4 regions of the Paenibacillus tundrae genome follow, and region 2 is predicted to be linked to each of the others. Evidence: predicted binding sites of a transcription regulator. Region 2 holds the regulator's gene; each other region holds the start of a gene.
The links. Region 2 encodes Rex, which represses fermentation and respiration genes when NADH is low (regulators of the CRP and FNR family bind a similar motif). Its sites were predicted from a motif close to TTGTGAAATATTTCACAA; they were not measured.
Positions count from the first base shown of each region.

Region 1: the regulator Rex is predicted to act here: its motif matches at 2,403-2,420, upstream of pflB (formate C-acetyltransferase).
Region 3: the regulator Rex is predicted to act here: its motif matches at 2,388-2,405, upstream of V6W81_RS02965 (cytochrome ubiquinol oxidase subunit I).
Region 4: the regulator Rex is predicted to act here: its motif matches at 2,209-2,226, upstream of V6W81_RS26835 (formate/nitrite transporter family protein).

Region 1 covers NZ_CP145605.1:4,287,725-4,292,674, forward strand. Annotated here, with positions in the region: gene pflB (formate C-acetyltransferase) at 63-2,321, opposite strand; gene adhE (bifunctional acetaldehyde-CoA/alcohol dehydrogenase) at 3,373-4,950, opposite strand, start outside.
Region 2 covers NZ_CP145605.1:4,107,086-4,112,035, reverse strand. Annotated here, with positions in the region: gene dinG (ATP-dependent DNA helicase DinG) at 1-1,361, shown strand, start outside; gene V6W81_RS18350 (redox-sensing transcriptional repressor Rex) at 1,563-2,216, shown strand; gene V6W81_RS18345 (amidohydrolase) at 2,203-3,507, shown strand; gene V6W81_RS18340 (hypothetical protein) at 3,544-4,071, shown strand; gene V6W81_RS18335 (hypothetical protein) at 4,403-4,930, shown strand; gene V6W81_RS18330 (AAA family ATPase) at 4,923-4,950, shown strand, end outside.
Region 3 covers NZ_CP145605.1:635,066-640,015, forward strand. Annotated here, with positions in the region: gene V6W81_RS02950 (glycosyl hydrolase 53 family protein) at 1-688, opposite strand, end outside; gene V6W81_RS02955 (DUF421 domain-containing protein) at 980-1,837, shown strand; gene V6W81_RS02960 (DUF3221 domain-containing protein) at 1,858-2,085, shown strand; gene V6W81_RS02965 (cytochrome ubiquinol oxidase subunit I) at 2,460-3,824, shown strand; gene V6W81_RS02970 (cytochrome d ubiquinol oxidase subunit II) at 3,824-4,837, shown strand; gene cydD (thiol reductant ABC exporter subunit CydD) at 4,853-4,950, shown strand, end outside.
Region 4 covers NZ_CP145605.1:5,990,572-5,995,521, reverse strand. Annotated here, with positions in the region: gene V6W81_RS26840 (FAD-dependent oxidoreductase) at 148-1,509, shown strand; gene V6W81_RS26835 (formate/nitrite transporter family protein) at 2,346-3,188, shown strand; gene V6W81_RS26830 (molybdopterin-containing oxidoreductase family protein) at 3,666-4,950, shown strand, end outside.

The DNA of each region.
Region 1 (4,950 bases), 180 kb from region 2:
CTGTGCGTTTAATTGTTGACCAGATGTTCCACTGGATTTGTCTTCACACTGTAATACTTGGTTTACATGGAGCCATGGAACGTACGGTTAATGACATCGAGTTGTTGTTCACGAGTCAGCTTGATGAAGTTAACCGCATATCCGGATACCCGTACAGTAAGCTGTGGATAATTTTCCGGGTGCTCCATCGCATCCATTAATTGCTGACGATCAAACACGTTGACGTTTAAGTGATGTGCATTTTGACCAAAGTATCCGTCCATCATCGCAGTCAGATTAGATTTACGTGTACTCTCCTCTTTACCCAGTGCTTTTGGCACAATGGAGAAGGTATTGGAGATACCGTCAAGGCTGTGTTCGTAAGGCAATTTGGCTACAGAGCCAAGGGATGCCAGTGCACCTTTTTTATCACGTCCATGCATTGGGTTTGCACCTGGTGCAAATGGTTCGCCTGCTTTACGGCCATCTGGTGTAGTTCCTGTTTTCTTACCGTAAACTACGTTGGAAGTGATGGTCAGTACGGATTGCGTTGGTACCGCGTTACGGTATGCTTTGTGCTTACGAATCATGCCCATGAAGCTCTCAACCAGTTCAACGGCAATGCTATCTACGCTGTCTTCATTGTTACCGTAACAAGGGAATTCTCCTTCAATTTCAAAATCAACGGCAATGCCTTGTTCGTTACGAATCGGTTTTACTTTGGCATATTTGATTGCACTGAGTGAATCTGCTGCAACGGAGAGACCTGCAATACCACAAGCCATCGTGCGAACAATGTCACGGTCATGCAATGCCATTTCAATCCGCTCGTAGCTATATTTATCGTGCATGTAATGGATGACGTTAAGGGTGTTCATGTACAGTTTCGCCAGCCATTCCATCATCGGTTTGAAGCGTTTCATTACTTCATTGTAATCCAGCACTTCGCTTGTAATGGCAGGGTATTCAGGCCCTACTTGTGCTCCGGACTTCTCGTCACGGCCACCGTTGATTGCATACAAGAGAGCTTTTGCAAGGTTCGCACGTGCGCCGAAGAATTGCATTTGTTTCCCGATCTTCATTGCAGATACGCAGCAGGCAATACCGTAGTCATCGCCATAGATCGGACGCATCAGATCGTCATTCTCATATTGGATCGAGCTCGTTTCGATAGATACTTTACTGCAATATTCTTTGAATGCTTCCGGCAATTTAGTAGACCATAGTACAGTCAAGTTTGGTTCCGGTGCAGGTCCCAGGTTATGCAGCGTGTGCAGGAAACGGAAGCTGTTTTTGGTTACACGTGTCTCTCCATTTACAGACATACCGCCGATGGACTCAGTCACCCAAGTTGGGTCTCCACTGAATAGTTCGTTATAGTCCGGCGTACGCAAGAATTTCACGATCCGCAGCTTCATAACAAAATGGTCAACCAGCTCTTGAGCCTGTTCTTCCGTCAGAATACCTTCTTGTAGATCACGTTCAATGTAGATATCCAGGAAGGATGATACACGTCCCAGTGACATTGCAGCACCATTCTGCTCTTTGATCGCTGCGAGGTAACCGAAATACAACCATTGGAACGCTTCTTTTGCTGTTGTTGCTGGTAAGGAAATATCGAAACCGTGCATTTCGCCCAATTGTTTCAGTTCTTGTAGAGCACGAATCTGTTCAGACAACTCTTCGCGCAGACGGATAACATCTTCATCAATAACATCTACTTCCAAGGCGTTCAATTCGCCTTTTTTGTTACGAATCAGGAAGTCCACCCCATACAATGCTACCCGGCGGTAGTCCCCGATGATCCGGCCACGACCATAAGCATCTGGTAATCCTGTAATGATCCCTGCTTTACGCGCTGCACGCATATCAGAAGTATAAGCGTCGAATACACCTTGGTTATGTGTTTTACGAATGTTTGTGAATATATCAATGACGCCTTGAGGCATTTCGAAGCCATATGCTTCACATGCATCAATCATCATGCGAATTCCGCCGAATGGCTGAATGGAACGTTTGAATGGAGCATCGGTCTGAACGCCGACAATTTGTTCTTTGGATTGATCCAGATAACCAGGTTGGTGAGAAGTAATTGTCGCAGGCGTATTTACGTCTACGTCAAGGACACCACCGTTATCCCGTTCTTTTTTGGTCAGATCAGATACGATATCCCACAATTCTTTTGTATTCTGGGTTGCACCTTCGAGAAATGCTTCATCTCCATAATAAGGAGACAAATTGTGTTCCAAAAAGTCATTCACATTAACGGTTTTAGTCCAAGTTCCTTTGGTAAAGTTTCTCCAGCCTGTTTGTTGTTTGACATCTTTTTCGATCACCGACATCGTAATCCCTCCACTAATTTGGATTTCTGGACACATAACATGCTGCGTCTTCGTATCATTGTGTGTCCAGAGCCGCGATTAATGTGAATTGTTTCACATAAACCGGAACACGTTCTCTCTACTTGGGAACCGGAACCGCGGAATGAATGTTTTTCTTACATTTTCAGTATACGTCGTGGCGATTTCACCATCTGTGATTTTTATCACAAAGTCAGTGAACTAACGCACTCCACCTGCGGTGTGTCATGTTGAACCGTGGGAAATGGTTCACACTGGCCACTCCGCTGACAGAACAACCTTCCGATCGCTGTTATTCCCGGATTTTTCAATTTACTTTCTCAAAGGTGAAAATCCGGGAATAGCTTATGCTTCCGATGTAGCTTTCTTTCAGAAAGCTTTTAGGCGAGCGCTTCGCTTCTTCAGGTTTTTTCTGTCCTCTCCGTTAACGTGTGAACGGGTTGTTCAAACTGCCACATCACGGATTCCGTGTTGCATCTTTTTAAAAGATGAGTGGCTCCTCTTCGATCTGGAGCCCGAGCTTAGTGATGAAGTTCCTGCAAAAGCGGGGGCTTCGCTCCTCCGTTTTTTTGCCCTTTCCGTAACGTGTACGCATTGGTTCCAACTGACACATCGTGACTCCTCGTTTCATCTTTTTAAAAGATGAATGGCTCCTCTTCGATCTGGAGCCGGAACATTAGTGATGAGGTTCCTGAAAAAGCGGAGGCTTCGCTCCTCCGTTTTTCTGCCCTTTCCGTAACGTGTGAACGGGTGGTTCAAACTGCCACATCACGGATTCCGTGTTGCATTTTTAAAAGATGAGCGGCTCCCTCTCAATCTGGAGCCTGAACATTAGTGATGAAGTTCCTGAAAAAGCGGGGGCTTCGCTGCTCCGTTTTTCTGCCCATCTCCTTTTCGCTGTGAACTGTTGGCTCTACCTGCTACAGCGTGGATTGCGTGTTCCTCAAGACATACGGCAATCGGGGCTCCCCATTTCGGGGAACCCTGAACCTATTGCCCATCCTCACCAAGTGTTGCATGACTCGGATGATTATTATTCAAACTTACCGTAGAATGCGTTGCGGTATACATCTGCTAATTCTGTTACCAGTGGTAGCTTCGGATTCGCAGTTGTACATTGGTCTTCGAAGGCACGATCAGCCAGATAGTCTACATGTGCTTCGAAGTCTTTTGCATCGAATCCAATTTCTTGGAACGATTCCTCGATACCCAATGTTTTGTTCATTTTGCGTATAGCGTTGATTAGGCTGTTAACCCCTTCTTCGGTTGTGCGTGCAGGCAATCCGAGAATGCGGGCAATTTCGGCATATCGTTCATCTGCCACAAAGTGCGAGTATTTCGGGAACGATGCGAATTTAGTCGGTTTTTTCGCGTTGTATCGAATAACGTGTGGCATCAAAATCGCATTGGTACGTCCATGGGCTGTATGGTACTGACCGCCCCATTTGTGCGCCAAGCTGTGGTTAATACCCAAGAATGCGTTGGCAAATGCCATACCGGCAATCGTTGAAGCATTATGCATTTTCTCACGTGCCAGTTTGTCGCCTTGTAATGCTGATTGCTCCAAGTACTGGAACACGAGTTGAATGGCTTTGATCGCTAATCCATCCGTATAGTCATTCGCCATAACAGATACATAAGCTTCAATCGCATGTGTCAGTACGTCCATACCTGTGTCAGCTACAGCTGTTCTAGGCAGCGAGTATACAAACTCAGGGTCTACGATCGCCACGTCAGGAGTCAGCTCATAGTCAGCCAGTGGATATTTGGTATTTCCTAGATTTTTATCTGTGATAACAGCAAATGATGTCACTTCCGAACCCGTACCCGATGTTGTTGGGATCGCTACAAATTTTGCTTTTACGCCGAGTCTTGGATATTTGTAAATCCGTTTGCGGATATCCATGAACTTTTGCTTCAGATCGTTAAAGTCTGTATCTGGATATTCATAGAACAACCACATCGCTTTGGCAGCATCCATTGGTGATCCGCCACCGAGAGCGATAATGCAGTCCGGTTGGAAGCGGCGCATCATTTCGGTTCCACGATCTACTGTCGTTGTGGATGGATCCGGCTCAACATCCGAGAACACTTCAATGGCTACAGGCATTTGGCGTTGGCGCAGATAATGCTCTACTTTTTCCACATAACCGAGCTTCACCATCATGGCATCCGTAATAATTGCAACACGGGTGATATCCGGCATTTTGGCGAGATACTGCGTCGCACCTTTTTCGAAGTAGACCTTGTTCGGTACTTTGAACCATTGCATATTCACGGTACGGCGAGCCACCCTTTTCACATTGATTAAGTTGACAGCAGTTACGTTCGACGAAGTCGAGTTACGTCCGTATGAACCACATCCCAGTGTGAGCGAAGGCATATTCGTGTTGTAGATATCGCCGATTGCTCCGTGCGTGGAAGGTGAGTTGACGATGATACGTCCTGTTTGCAGGCGATCTGCAAATTTGTTAACGACTTCTTCATTGTTGGAGTGAATAACCGATGAGTGTCCCATACCGCCAAAGGCAACGACTTCTGCTGCACGTTCAATCCCTTCTGCTGCCGTTTTGACTTTGTAACAAGCTAGTACCGGGCTTAATTTTTCCGC
Region 2 (4,950 bases):
GCCGTAACGGTCAGTTGCCTATGCTTCGCTCCCAGCTATCAAGCCATGAAAAATCAGTACAATGGGGTTCAGCTATTGATCAGATGTTCCCGCTTGCTGTTGAAGTCAAGGACATGTGGGACAGATTGAGCGAATCTTTATTTAATCTTCTTCCTGAGCGTAGTGATGCTTCCCCAGGGGAGACAGGTCAATTCTCTCTTCGATTGAAGCCGTCGCAGAAGCCTGATAAGTGGCAGGCGCTTCAAGAGGATGAGAATCAAATATACGTAACGTTAGGTGACTTGATTCGTAAGGGTGATAAGCTGTTACTTGAGATCAAGGAAGAACAAGATGATTATCAATCCGATAGCTTGATTACGGATATTACAGGCCTTCTGAAGGATCTTGCCCTACTCAAAGAGAATCTACGTTTCTTCATGCGTATGGATGATGTCAATACCGTTTATTGGATGGAAGCAAGTGGACAGTTCCGAAGTAAATCGCTACAGCTCTATGCGGTTCCTGTAGATGTCAGCGCACAACTGAAGGAATTGTTCTTCGACAAAAAGAAAAGCGTTGTTCTGACTTCAGCTACACTTTCTGTAGATAAGTCATTCCAATTTATGATTGAGCAACTAGGATTGCAGGAAGCAGCAGACCATAACCGTCTGCTTACGTCCTTGCTACCGTCTCCGTTCCGTTATCGGGATCAGGCCTTGCTTGTTATTCCACGTGATTTCCCAAGTTTAAAAGGCAGCGTAGGGGATGCACACTTTGTTGATATGTTGGTGCATTCATTAGCCGAAACGGCCATTGCGACGCGTGGACGAATGATGGTGCTCTTCACGTCATATCGGATGCTGAGACAAGTGTATGATCCGCTCAAGGAGGCCTTGGCGGGTAATGATATCTCGCTGCTCGGTCAAGGGGTGGATAGTGGTAGCCGTTCGAAGCTCACACGCCGATTCCAAGACGCCAAAGCAACAGTACTTTTGGGTACCAGCAGCTTCTGGGAAGGGGTAGACATTCCAGGGGAAGCACTCACCTGTCTGGCAATTGTTAGATTGCCATTCCAGCCGCCTAATCATCCATTATTGGAAGCGAAAAGCGAGCTGTTGCAACAACAGAAGAAAAATCCATTTATGAAGCTATCTGTGCCACAAGCTGTTATTCGTTTTAAGCAGGGCTTCGGAAGACTTGTACGGACAGCGAAGGACAGAGGCATCGTCATTGTATACGATACACGGGTCATTGAAGCATATTACGGTAAGTATTTCTTATATTCGTTACCAGGTCCCAAAATGGAGCATATGCTGACCGAACAGATGGTTCCACGAATTCGTGAGTGGTTAGACCAGCCTACTGATGAGGCATCGGAATAGGGCTATACGCGCAAGCGTTGCACCCTGATCGCAATTAGTTGTAAAATTTATAAGATTCAATAATTGAGAAATAAAGATTACTGCTATCATAATGTATATCATTGAGGCATCCTGTCCACGTAACCGTGATTTTGTATGGCATGCAGGGTGCCTCCTATTTAATCTATCTTCAGGGTCACATTGGTAAAGGGGAGTAAACGAATGAAATCAGATAAAATATCAGAAGCTGTCGTGCGGCGTTTGCCAGTTTACTTGCGTTATTTGAGTGAATTGAGTCAACGTGAGGTTACTACGGTTTCTTCTCAAGAACTAGGACTACGCTTGGATCTTAATCCAGCTCAGATCCGAAAGGATCTAGCCTATTTTGGTGATTTTGGTCGCAAAGGCATTGGCTATGACGTTTCCTACTTGATCGAGAAAATTCGGCACATCCTGAAGATCGATCAGCAAATCAACGTAGCATTGGTTGGTGCGGGTAATCTTGGACACGCCTTGTCTAATTACAATGCATACTTGAAAGACAACATGAAGATTGTTGCCGTATTCGATGCTTACGGTCCCAAGATTGGTACTCAGATTAATAGCTTGAAAGTTCAACCAATGAATGAATTATCAGAGTCTGTCCAAAAGGATAATATTCGTATCGGCATAATTACAGTTCCAGATACAGAAGCTCAGAATGTAGCTGATCAACTGGTCGAGTCGGGTATTGAGGCTATACTTAATTTTGCACCAACGATCTTGAAAACGCCGCCGCATATTCGCATTCACCATGCTGACTTTACGACGGATCTACTCAGCCTTGCTTATTACCTGGAGAATGGAAAGGACGACGAGGAAGATGACGACAAATAAATGGGTTATTCATAACGGCAAATTTGCTGTAAATAGTGGTTTGGACTGGAAAGTGGTTCAAGGTTATATGGTTGTGGAAAATGATAAGATTGTGCATATTGGTGAGACGCTACCGGAAGGGGACGAGAGCCTGCCTAAAGTGGATGGAAAAGGACTTCTTTTCCTACCGGGTCTGATCAATACGCATGGTCATGCAGCAATGTCACTTCTAAGAGGACATGGAGATGATCTAGCGCTGCAGGTATGGTTACAGGAGAAAATGTGGCCTATGGAAGCTAAAATGACGGCTGAAGATGTGTACTGGGGATCATCCCTATCTGTGTTAGAAATGCTAAAAGGAGGAACTACGGCTTTCCTCGATATGTATGATCATATGGATCAAGTGGCTAAAGTGGTAGAACAATCCGGTATTCGCGCTTCTCTGGCTCGTGGAGTTATTGGTCTGTGTTCAGAAGAAGAGCAGATGCGTAAGCTGGAAGAATCGGCTGCATTTGCCCGTGAGTGGCATGGACAAGCGGATGGCCGCATCACAACGGTTATCTCACCGCACGCTCCATACACATGTCCGCCGGATTACATAGAGAAGCTTGTACAAGTTGCACACGACTTGAATCTGCCTCTGCATACACACATGTCAGAAACGATCCGAGAAGTGGAGCAAAATGTGACTGATTATGGGCTTCGTCCTGTTGCTCATCTGGAGAAACTGGGATTCTTCTCCCGTCCTTCCCTTGTTGCTCATGCCGTACACCTGAATGATGAAGAAATTGAAATTTTGGCTCGAAATCATGTTGCAGTTTCCCATAATCCGGGTAGTAACTTGAAGCTTGCTTCGGGTGTCGCTCGTGTACCGGATCTTCTAAAAGCTGGTGTGATGGTGTCCTTGGGAACCGATGGCCCTGCAAGCAACAACAACCTGGATATGTTTGAAGAGATGAGACTGGCAGCTCTGATTCATAAAGGAGTATCGGGTGATCCAACGGCTGTACCAGCTGGAGAAGCTCTTCTGTTAGGAACGGCTTATGGCGCCAAATCTATTTTCCTAGATGATACGGGTTTATTAGAAGTGGGGATGAAGGCAGATTTTATCGCCCTTAACATTGAACAAGCTCATTTCTATCCGCATACGGATCTAATCTCACATACCATCTATTCGGCTTCAGCGAAAGACGTGGAGCATGTGTGGGTGGATGGTAAACAAGTGATTAAACACGGCGAATGTCTCACAATGGACGAAGAGCGCATCTTGCGTGAGTCTCAATCGGCATTTGATGGTTTGCTTGCCCGTTAATTCATGTAGCGTTTTAGAGGAAAGGAAGTTCGGCTTTTGAAGAGAAAAAAGAAGTGGATCTGGATATCGTTGCTGGTTCTAGTTCTGCTCCTGTTTGGACTTCAACGTTATTATGTCTATGTCACTCAGGATCAGCGCAATGAAGAAGCTATGGCTATTGAAGCTGCACAGCAGCAAGACATTACGTTCACTCAAGATATCCGTAAATATGTCTGGGGTGGTAAAGATGGCGCAGACAACATCTATTGGACCTTTCTAGGTAAAAATAAGGACAAGCAGGATGTTCTCGTATGGGTGAAGTTCGACAATACAAACAAGCCGGTAACAGGCTCTGATGTAGTGCACAGTGAACTGGTTCAGAATGGCATGTCTGAAACCCAGATTCGCAATCGATTTAGCTCAGAGGTACCGGGTGGAGAAATAAAGCGTATTATGCCTGGTGTCGTGAACGGAATCTACGTATGGCAAGTGTATTATAATGACGATACCCACAATTATTATCGTTTCTATCGATTTAGCAATGGGGAACAGGTAGATTTAGTCTACACATTACCAAATAGCTAGCTACTGTACAGTTGCCAACATTACTTCCTTGTAATGAAGTCTAACTCGTATAGTACCATAAAGCACCAAAGTACCGGCAGATGATAGCAGACTGCACGGTTCTTTGGTGTTTTTGTCATTCTATTGGATTTGAATAGTTAAAATTAATAATTTATTCATATTTTAGCCTTCGAAATTGTATATACGATGTGATATACTCAGATATGTATTCAACATTACATGATGAATAAACAAGACAAATAAATCCTGTTTAATTACGAACAGGACTTGGATTGCAAATTTATTGACGCCTACAGGCTTAGTATAGGCCAAATTTGGGAGGGAAACTCATTTGAAGCTAAAAGTATTACCGATTGCTTTAACTGTCGTCATTTCTGCCGTCCTGTTGTTTGGAGGTTGGTTTGTGTATCGCCAAGTGGCCATGCAGAATCCGATCGAAAAAATGATTACCCAGTATGATGGAGTCAATGATGTTCATTTAACTATTAACCGCAATAGCGTGCAAATGAAACTTGATCTTGAACCAGATGTCGATTTGGGGAGACTAGTTCAATATATTCACAAAGAAGGACAGACTCTTATTGGCAATCGTAGCCTTAAACTTGACGTTATTGATCACTCCAACGAGGCATTAGAAAATTGGTGGGGTGATGCGATGTTCACCGTAGCTCAAGCGATGGAAAACAAACAATATACCGAGATCACACCAACGCTGTCTAAGATGGCTACCAATGGAATTAAAGTAAATACCGCTATGGATGATAACAACGTATACGTCAGTCTGCGAGATGGAGACGCAAGCAAGTTTATTATTCTACCACGTGTGCCAGGACAGATAGGAGTGTGGCCAAATGCCTAAGTGGACTAAAGAAGTTGTAA
Region 3 (4,950 bases), 3.1 Mb from region 2:
CGTAATAACCAATCACACCTTCATCTGCTCCATTAGCGCGGTGGATAATGACTTTAATGTCGGGAAAAACCTTTTTTGCTGCGTGTGAGCCTGACTGAAGCAGCTCTACCAGGTTAGTTGTGTTGCTATAAGCACCAATGGGATGCAGCATACCATTGTTAATTTCATTACCAATCTGAATCCATTCCGGTGTTACGCCGGCTTCCTTCAGACCTTTCATAACCTCAGTCGTATAATCGGAGACATGGGTTTTTAACTGCTCCAGATCCGAACCTTCCCATGCTTTTGGCGTATGCTGTTTGCCGGGATCAGCCCAGGAATCACTGTAATGCAGGTCAATCATGACTCTGAATCCAAAATCATTTACACGAGAAGCCAGCTCGATGACCTCTTCCGTGCTGCTGTGACCATCAGAAGGGTGATCCGAAGGATTAACGAAGGCGCGCAAGCGGATCGAATCCACGCCGTGATCCTTAATTATTTGGAGAAGATCTTCCTCTTTTCCTTTGTCATCATAAAACTTCTGCCCTTGAGCCTCCAATTGCGGTAGCCAGCTTACATCTGCACCTTTGGCAAAAGTTGGAGCTGAATCAGTGGTTGTGGCATTCGCCTTGGCCGGCGCGTTGAAGAGGGTAAAAGATACTAGTAGTGCAAGTGTAGCAGACATGATTCGTTTTCTTGTGTTCAAGTCGTGACCTCCTTAACATTCATTGTTTAATCGTGGGTTTCTGTATGTAACGCTCCTTTCCTTAATTTTTGTTATCATTATCCAGTTTATTGAAATGGAATACGCTTTCAAATTGTGCTATGCAACGAAAAGCTATACTTTTGCAATGTATGTATTGATTATTTCGACAGATACTCAGTCATCCGAATTGGAAGCCTGTCATGTTCTATGCATACATCATGAATGTGGTGGTAATTATAACCTTTACAAGCGTCACCAACACAGTTAATCCACAGGAATGGAGCATCCAACGTGCCAGAATGGTTAGAGGTCACATTTCGAACGTTATCTGCAGTCACAGTTATATTTTTCATTACGAAAATTCTAGGAAAGCGCCAAATTTCTGAATTATCTTTATTTGAGTATATTACGGGGATTACCTTAGGTAACTTGGTGGGGTATATTTCGTTAGATACAGATACGAAGTGGTATTTAGGTTTTCTTGCGGTATTTGTATGGGTTGCCGTGTCTGCAGGTGCAGAGTACTTAACGATGAAAAGTAAAAAGTTTCGAGATATTGTGGACGGGAAATCAACAATTCTTATTGAAAATGGAGCAGTGATCGAAAAAGCGCTAGCGAAAGAACGCTTGACGATTGATGAATTTCTGGAGCAGCTTCGTAAAAAAGATGTATTTCGAGTTGCCGATGTGGAGTTTGCCGTAATGGAACAGAGTGGAGATATCAGTGTCATGTTAAAAAATGAATACCAGCCCCTTACAGCCAATGCGTTGGGCTATCAGATTTCTGCTGAACAGGAACCAAGAACGATCATCATGGATGGGCATATCTTGCCAGATACTTTACAAGTAACAGGACATAACGAAGAGTGGGTACAAAAAGAGCTGCGCAAGCTTGGTTTGAATTTGGGACAAGTTTTTATTGGTCAGGTGGATAGCAAGGGTGAACTTACAATACAGACGGGTGCAGATTCGTTACCTAAAGCGGCAAATTCCAATCCAAAGGATCAAATAACGGAATTAGTTAAAAGACTACAGGACGATTTAATGATGAAAAAACAACTTGCCACCAACGATAAGGATCGCCTCAAATACCAAGAAGCACTAGACCAATTTCAAACGGCAATGCATGCTTATCAAAAACAACAATAATTACACCTTTTCAAAATGAAATGAAGGCAAAAGAAGATTTTGAAGCAGTCATTCTGGCAAAAGATCAGTCAACGATAACGATAGCTGTTACCACGAGTGATCATGCTGAGCAACAGTATAGACTTGTCACTTCAGGCATTAATTATCACGCTGAAGTTGGTGACGAAGTAAGGGTATGGACAACAGGTATGTATGAAGAGAGCAACCCCATACAAGGGAAAGCAACCAAAGTTGAACGAGTGAAGTAAACGTGTAAAGAGCCGCTAATCCTATGATTAGCGGCTTTTTTGTGCTTCAGAGATATGCCAAGCCCTGCGGATAAACAAGTCAATAGCTCTAAAGGGTAATTTAGTTCATTTTCATAGATTAGTTGAAAAGGGGTGACTGTTCCTTGTCTATTTCATGTCAAGGAAGTGACTGCAATTGTATCATTCACAATTGCAGATATAATAATTTTATATATTGGCATGGGATGTATAGGACTGCGAGAGTGGGATAATTTAAGCAGTAATCATGTTGATGATTTCGGAATGCATCCTTGCATCTTGATATGTGAAATTTTTCTCGTACTTTATCTGTATTGGGTTCTTAAGTGAAAAATGAAAACGGAGGTGACAGAGGTATGGAGTTAGATACGGTGTTATGGAGCAGGCTTGTGACAGGCTTAACGCTCGGATTCCACGTGATCTTTGCAACACTTGGCGTAGGTGTGCCTCTAATGATTGCTATTGCTGAGTTCATTGGCATTCGGAAGAAGGATAACCATTACATACTTATGGCGAAAAGGTGGTCACGAGGATTTGTCATTTCCGTGGCGGTAGGTGTCGTGACAGGAACAGCGATATCTCTACAGCTTGCCTTGGTATGGCCGAATTTCATGAAGTTAGCCGGAAATGTCATTGCATTACCATTATTTATGGAAGTGTTCGCGTTCTTCTTCGAAGCGATCTTCCTAGGCATTTATCTGTATACGTGGGATCGATTCAAGAACCCGTATATTCACTGGTTGTTAACCATTCCGGTTGTGGCCGGAGCAGGGATGTCGGCTGTTTTTATTACAACCGTGAACGGATTCATGAACCAACCTGAAGGATTTGTCATGGAGGCAGGCCAGTTCATCGCGGTTAACCCTGTGCAAGCGATGCTGAACACAGCAACGTTCTCCAAGGTATTCCATGTGTTAAGCTCAGCTTATTTGACGGGAGCGGCTCTGCTGGCCGGGATTGCTGCCCTTGCCATGCTGAGAAAAGGTGTTTCTGCGTACCACAAGAAAGGCTTGAATCTGATGATGGCTGTTGTTTTGGTATTCAGCTTGCTGAACACACTCGCTGGAGATGTATCTGCCAAATTTTTGGCTGAACATCAACCGGAGAAGCTTGCTGCAGCAGAATGGCATTTTGAGACAGAGAGCGGTGCAGATTTAATTTTACTCGGATGGCTGAACGCGGAACATGAGATTATAGGGGCTCTTCACTTGCCTAAATTGCTCAGTTTCCTCGCCTTTGGAGACTTTAACGCCGAAGTGACGGGGCTGAATGAATTTCCACCGGATGAACAGCCGCCACTGCTGGTGCATTATTTATTCGATGTGATGGCTGGAATTGGATTCGCTCTACTTGCGATCTCCAGTCTATATTTCCTGTTGGTGTTCTGGAAGAAGCGTAATCAGTTCAACCATTGGATGCTTCGCCTCGTCGCGCTGAGTGCTCCACTTGCGTTTCTTGCCGTTGAGATGGGCTGGTTCTATGCAGAGGTGGGACGACAGCCATGGATCATTCGAGGTTATATGCGGGTGGAAGAAGCGGCTACTACATCCCCAAGTGTGAGAGTATTATTTTTTGTTTTCCTACTGTTGTACATCGTGCTCGGAGTTATATGTGTTCTTGTATTAAGACGTCTGTTTAACAATAATCCTGCTGATCTTGAGATGGAGAAATGGATGAAGGCGAAACAGGATCAATCTGCGGATCAAGGAGGGCATGCCTGATGAGTTATGAATTAATCGGAATTTCGGTACTCTGGCTGTTCTTGTATGGCTATCTCATCGTAGCTTCTATTGATTTCGGCGCAGGGTTTTTTGCCTTCTATGCTCGTTTGACGAAGCAGGATCACTTGATTAATCGTCTGATCTCCCGTTATCTATCGCCCGTCTGGGAGATCACCAATGTGTTTTTTGTATTTTTCTACATCGGTATTGTCGGGTTTTTCCCGGACACCGCTTCCTATTATGGCGCCGCACTGATCGTGCCGGGGAGTATTGCCATCATTCTGCTTGCCATTCGTGGCTCGTTCTATGCTTTTGAGAATTATGGTTCCAAAAACAATATCGTGTACCTGTTCTTATACGGAGCTACCGGTTTGCTTATTCCTGCATCGCTGTCCGTGGCACTGACATTGTCGGAAGGTGGATTTATTTTGAAACAAGGCGAGACCGTTACACTGGACTATTGGGCGCTGTTTACCAACCCATTATCGTGGAGCATCGTTGGACTGGCGATTGTCTCTGTCCTATTTATCAGCGGATCGTTTCTAACCTTTTATGCATCACGGGCTGAGGATCAAGGGGCACTTAAGCTGATGCGGAACTATGCTTTGTTCTGGAGTACACCGACCATCATTCTCGCACTGACTGCATTCATATATTTGGGTCAACACAATGAGCGTCATTTTCAAAATATGATGGATCTATGGTGGCTGCTTGCACTTTCCGTTGCTTTCTTCATGGTTGCTATGTGGCTGCTGTATAACGGACGTAGATATGGACTTGCGTTTATTTGCATCATGCTTCAATTTTTCTGTGCCTTTTTCGCTTACGGGATTGGTCAATATCCTTATATTCTTGATCCCTATATCACGATTCAGAGTAGCGCGACATCACCAGCCATGGGCTTCGCACTTGTCGTTGTATTTATCGGGGGGCTGTGCTTGTTGATTCCATCTCTTATTCTGGTCTTCAAGCTGTTCCTTTTCGATGCGGATTACGTCAAAGGGAAAAAATAAAAGGAGGAGCGTACTGTGAAAAGGAAATCGAGTCTGATTGCTCAGCAAATGTCATTACATCGAAGAAGCAGGCTTCTCCTTGCGCTTATGTCTCTGGCATTGGGAATAGCGAT
Region 4 (4,950 bases), 1.9 Mb from region 2:
TTGCAATGTGAAAAAGATCACATTATAATGAGTGTATAAAGTGAAATAAATCACATGAACAGCATCGACAAAGTAGTGAAATATTTCACAAATTAAATTAACATTATAAATCCTATAATTTTTCATACACTCAAGGAGGAATTTTAAATGAAAATCGCAGTTATCGGATGTACACACGCAGGAACCGCAGCTATTGTTAACACCGCCAAATTGTATCCAGACGCAACAATCACCGTGTACGAGCGCAATGACAACATCTCCTTCTTATCTTGTGGTATTGCGCTATATGTTGGTGGCGTGGTGAAAGATCCGGATGGACTGTTCTACTCGTCCCCGAACCAGCTCGCTGATCTGGGCGTTGTAACCAAAATGCTGCATGAAGTTACAGCCGTTGATACGGCTAATCACAAACTTCAGGCTAAAAACCTGCAAACAGGGGAAGAATTCGAAGATACTTTCGATAAGCTCATTGTCACTACAGGGTCATGGCCGGTTATTCCGAAGCTGGAAGGTATTGAGATGGATAACATCTTGCTCTGCAAAAACTATAACCACTCCAATACCATTATCGAAAAAGCCAAAGACGCCAAACGTATCACTGTTGTAGGTGCAGGTTACATCGGTATTGAATTGGTGGAAGCTTTCCAAATGAACGGTAAGGAAGTCACCTTGATTGATAGCGTAGATCGTATTTTGAATAAATACCTTGATCCTGAATTTACAGATGCCATCGAAGACACGCTGACTAGCCGCGGTATTAAGCTGGCATTGGGTCAGACGGTACAGAAATTTACCGGTGAGAATGGCAAAGTGAGCAAAGTTATTACATCCAAAGGTGAGTTTGAAACGGATCTCGTTATCCTGTGCATCGGCTTCCGCCCGAATACGGAGCTGCTCAAAGGTCAGGTGGATATGCTGCCGAATGGCGCTATCATTGTAGATAAATATATGCAAACAAGTCAGAAAGATGTCTTCGCCGCAGGCGATAGCTGTGCAATTCATTACAACCCAACAGGTAAAGCATCTTACATCCCACTGGCAACCAATGCTGTACGGATGGGAACACTCGTAGCGCGTAACTTGGTTCGTCCTACAACACCTTATATGGGCACACAGGGTACGTCGGGTATCAAAATTTACGATCAAAACATTGCAGGTACAGGTATGACCGAAACATCTGCAGCAGATGAAGGTCTGGTGGTTGAGGCTGTCGTCTTGGAGGATAGCTACCGTCCGGAGTTCATGCCAACAGCTGAGAAGCTGCTGCTCAAAGTGGTCTATGAACAAGCAACTCGCCGCATTGTTGGTGCACAAGTGATGTCCCAAGTGGATCTGACACAATCGATCAATACCATCTCGGTCTGCATTCAAAACAACATGACGGTAGATGAGCTCGCGTTCATCGACTTCTTCTTCCAGCCACATTACAACAAACCGTGGAACTTCTTGAACACAGCTGGATTGCAAGCTCTACCTCCAATTGAAGTGAAAGCACCAGCGTTGGTGTAAGCAAGCTCGAATTACTGGATGTCATAAAAGTAAATCAGGAACTAATCGAAGGAACTAATCAAACCAAAAGGCTGGCGAGCAATCGCTGGCTTTTTTGGTTGTTCTGAGAGAAGTAGCATGTTCTCTATTTAGCTGGAGATAGACGAACCATAGCATGTAGGATGTGCTATACGTTTCAAAGTCACCTCAAAAATTCTAACGAACTCAGGTGAGCTTATAACCTATATTTGAGCAATGTTAGAGTTGTAACGAACCTCAGCAGTCCTATTTCACGAAAAAGCCTGATATAGTGTCCGGATTCCTCCAAATGATCACAATAAGGTGTACTGAGTTCGTTAGATACCGGATCGGTGCAAAATCGGCCAAATAACGTGTCTCATGTTCGTAAGATATAAATCCGAAATTGTTTAGCCCCACTAGGTGCAGCACCAGAGCTAATATTATGAAGTGAAGAACTCATCTTCAGTCATCATTATAAGGAACCGTAATTCAATCATCGTTGAGACTCTCCTTTAGAGCCTTCTTTACGAATATCATTTTCGCTTCAGTGTAAATGCAGTTTTTTTGTTCAAGAATTGCAGTCTGATAAAGAATGAGGATTCGAACTGAAATGAAAAAAGCATTAAACTACTCCTTTCTGAAGTAAAAATAACTTATGAAACGGTGAAAACGATCAATAACTAAAAATGCATCTATTCTTTGTGATTATTTGCACAAAGTTTTATCTCCAGCCAAGATACAATTAGATCAGACAGTTCAGACAGTGAAGCTGTAACTATTCACACATGAACTGAAGAACGTTCCATTCAATATGAGAAGTAAAGGAGAGAATGGCGATGGCGGTCAAAACACCTCTTGAGGTTGCACAATACACGGTGCAGAGCGGGATTAAGAAGGCTCACAATCCTGTTTTATCTGTACTTATCCTTGGTTTTATGGCAGGGGCGTTTATATCTCTAGGATTTCTGCTGAACATACGGGTGATTGCTTCTGCTCCGGCAGAGTGGGGTAGCCTTGTGAACCTAATCGGTGCATCTGTCTTCCCATTAGGTCTTATTCTGGTGCTTATTGGCGGCGGAGAGTTACTGACTGGCAATATGATGGCGGTACCTCTAGCTACAATCGCACGTAAACTATCGGTGGGCAGCATGCTCAAGAACCTGACTTTGGTGACGATTGGGAACTTTCTAGGAGCAATCTTCGTGGCTTATGCGTTTGGTCATGTGTTAGGGCTAACGAGTGAGGGCGTATATCTAGCGAAGGTTGTAGATATGGCGGGACATAAGCTGCATGACGGATTCTTGCAAGCCTTCATCTCCGGCATTGGTTGCAACTGGCTGGTGGCTCTGGCAGTGTGGTTGTGCTACGCAGCAGATACGATGAGTGGTAAAGTGCTCGGCATATGGTTTCCTACGATGGCCTTTGTTGCGATCGGCTTCCAGCACGTTGTAGCGAATATGTTCTTAATTCCTGCAGCGATTTTCGAAGGGCATTATTCGTGGGCACAATACATCATGAACTTCATTCCGGTATGGCTGGGTAATCTGACGGGTGGTGCTCTGTTTGTCGCGGCAGCTTACTATATGGTGTATCTTCGTCAAAGCGAGTCCGAAGTGAAGCCGGAGTTAAAAATGGCAGTCGAGCCTGATGCTAGACCGATGCTAAGCAAACAGGCGTAACATGATATCAAGGAAGTATGACAGTGCAGACGATCTTGTCTCGTTCTAGATCACGGTGAGCAACCCCGTGGCAGAGCGGAAACGAGATCGTTTTTTCATGTTTATTTTTGTCGGTGGGGCAGAGTTAAGGTTATTTTGTCATCGAAGTGACAGCTACAAATAATCATGCGTTTAGTTTTATATAATATATAAATACACAAAATAAATTCGCCATGACAAGGTTCGGGGGAACGAAACCTGTTCATGGCGAATTTCGGGAGTGGTCCATGATATGGCATGAGGAGGAAGTGGGGAAACACTAGCCTAATGCCTTGTTTTTTATTTACCCCTGAATCTGGAGAATGAATCATAAGCAAAAAACTTTTTTTGCAAAATAATGGCGTCTTGTGTAGATGAGAAAATGAACTGTTCTCTTTACGGTAACGCACCAGAGAAGATATGATAGAGAGATAGCTTTTACAGGGGAGGAACTTCAACATGATTAATCAGGAGAATGGTGTATTTCCGGCAGTTTGTCCACTTGATTGCCCGGATACATGCGGTCTGCTGTTACATAAAGAGAACGGAAAAATTGTAAAGGTCGTGGGAAACCCCGATCATCCAATCACCAAGGGTGCTATCTGCAATAAAGTTAGAAATATGACCGAGCGTGTATATCACCCTGAGCGGCTTCAATATCCGATGAGACGGGTTGGCGCCAAGGGTGAAGGCAAGTTCGAACAGATTAGCTGGGATGAAGCGATTGGCGAGATTACGTCCAAATTCAGTTCCATTGCGGAGACCTACGGATCAGAGAGCATTCTGCCGTACAGCTTCTATGGCAATATGGGCATTCTCGGCGTTGACGGTATGGATCGACGTTTCTTCAACGCACTTGGAGCGAGCATGCTGGAGCAGACAATCTGTAATGCGGCGGGCAATACCGGCTGGAAATATACAATGGGCGCTAATCAAGGGACAATCCCAGAGGATACCGAGCATGCGGATCTCATCATCGTATGGGGAGGCAACATTGTCAGCACGAATATGCATCAGGTTGTACTCGCAGAGAAAGCTCGCAAGAAGGGCGCTCAGATTGTTGTCATCGACGTACATCGCAACCGTACCGCTCAATGGGGAGACTGGTTTATCCCGCTCTACCCGGGTACAGACAGTGCGCTAGCACTGGGAGTCATGCATGTGTTGTTTGAACGTGAGATGGCGAATGAAGCCTTTATGCAAAAGTATACCGTAGGACATGAGGCACTGCGTGATCATGTTCAAAGTTATACCCCAGAGCGTGTAGCACGCATTACCGGCGTGCCGGAAGCTGACATCGTGAAGCTGGCTGAGCTGTACGGCAAGGCGAACGCAGCGCATATTCATATCGGCAATGGCCTCCAGCATCATGATCATGGTGGGATGAGTGTGCGCAGCATATCTTGTCTGCCTGCGATTACAGGCCACTGGTTGCAGCGCGGCGGCGGTGCCGTGCGCACGAATAGCTATGCGAGCACCAATAGCGATGCATTGGAGCGTCCAGATCTGCGGCACAATCCAGAGCCGCGAGTAGTGAACATGAACCGGATTGGTGAGGCGCTGCTCGAAGCGGAGCAGCCAATCCGAGCGATGTTAGTATATTGCAGCAACCCACTGGTTGTTGCACCGGATTCCGAGCGGGTGGAGCGAGGTTTTGCAAGAGAAGATTTATTCACGGTTGTACACGATCTATTCATGACGGATACGGCCAAATACGCGGATATTGTGCTACCTGCGAAGTCTT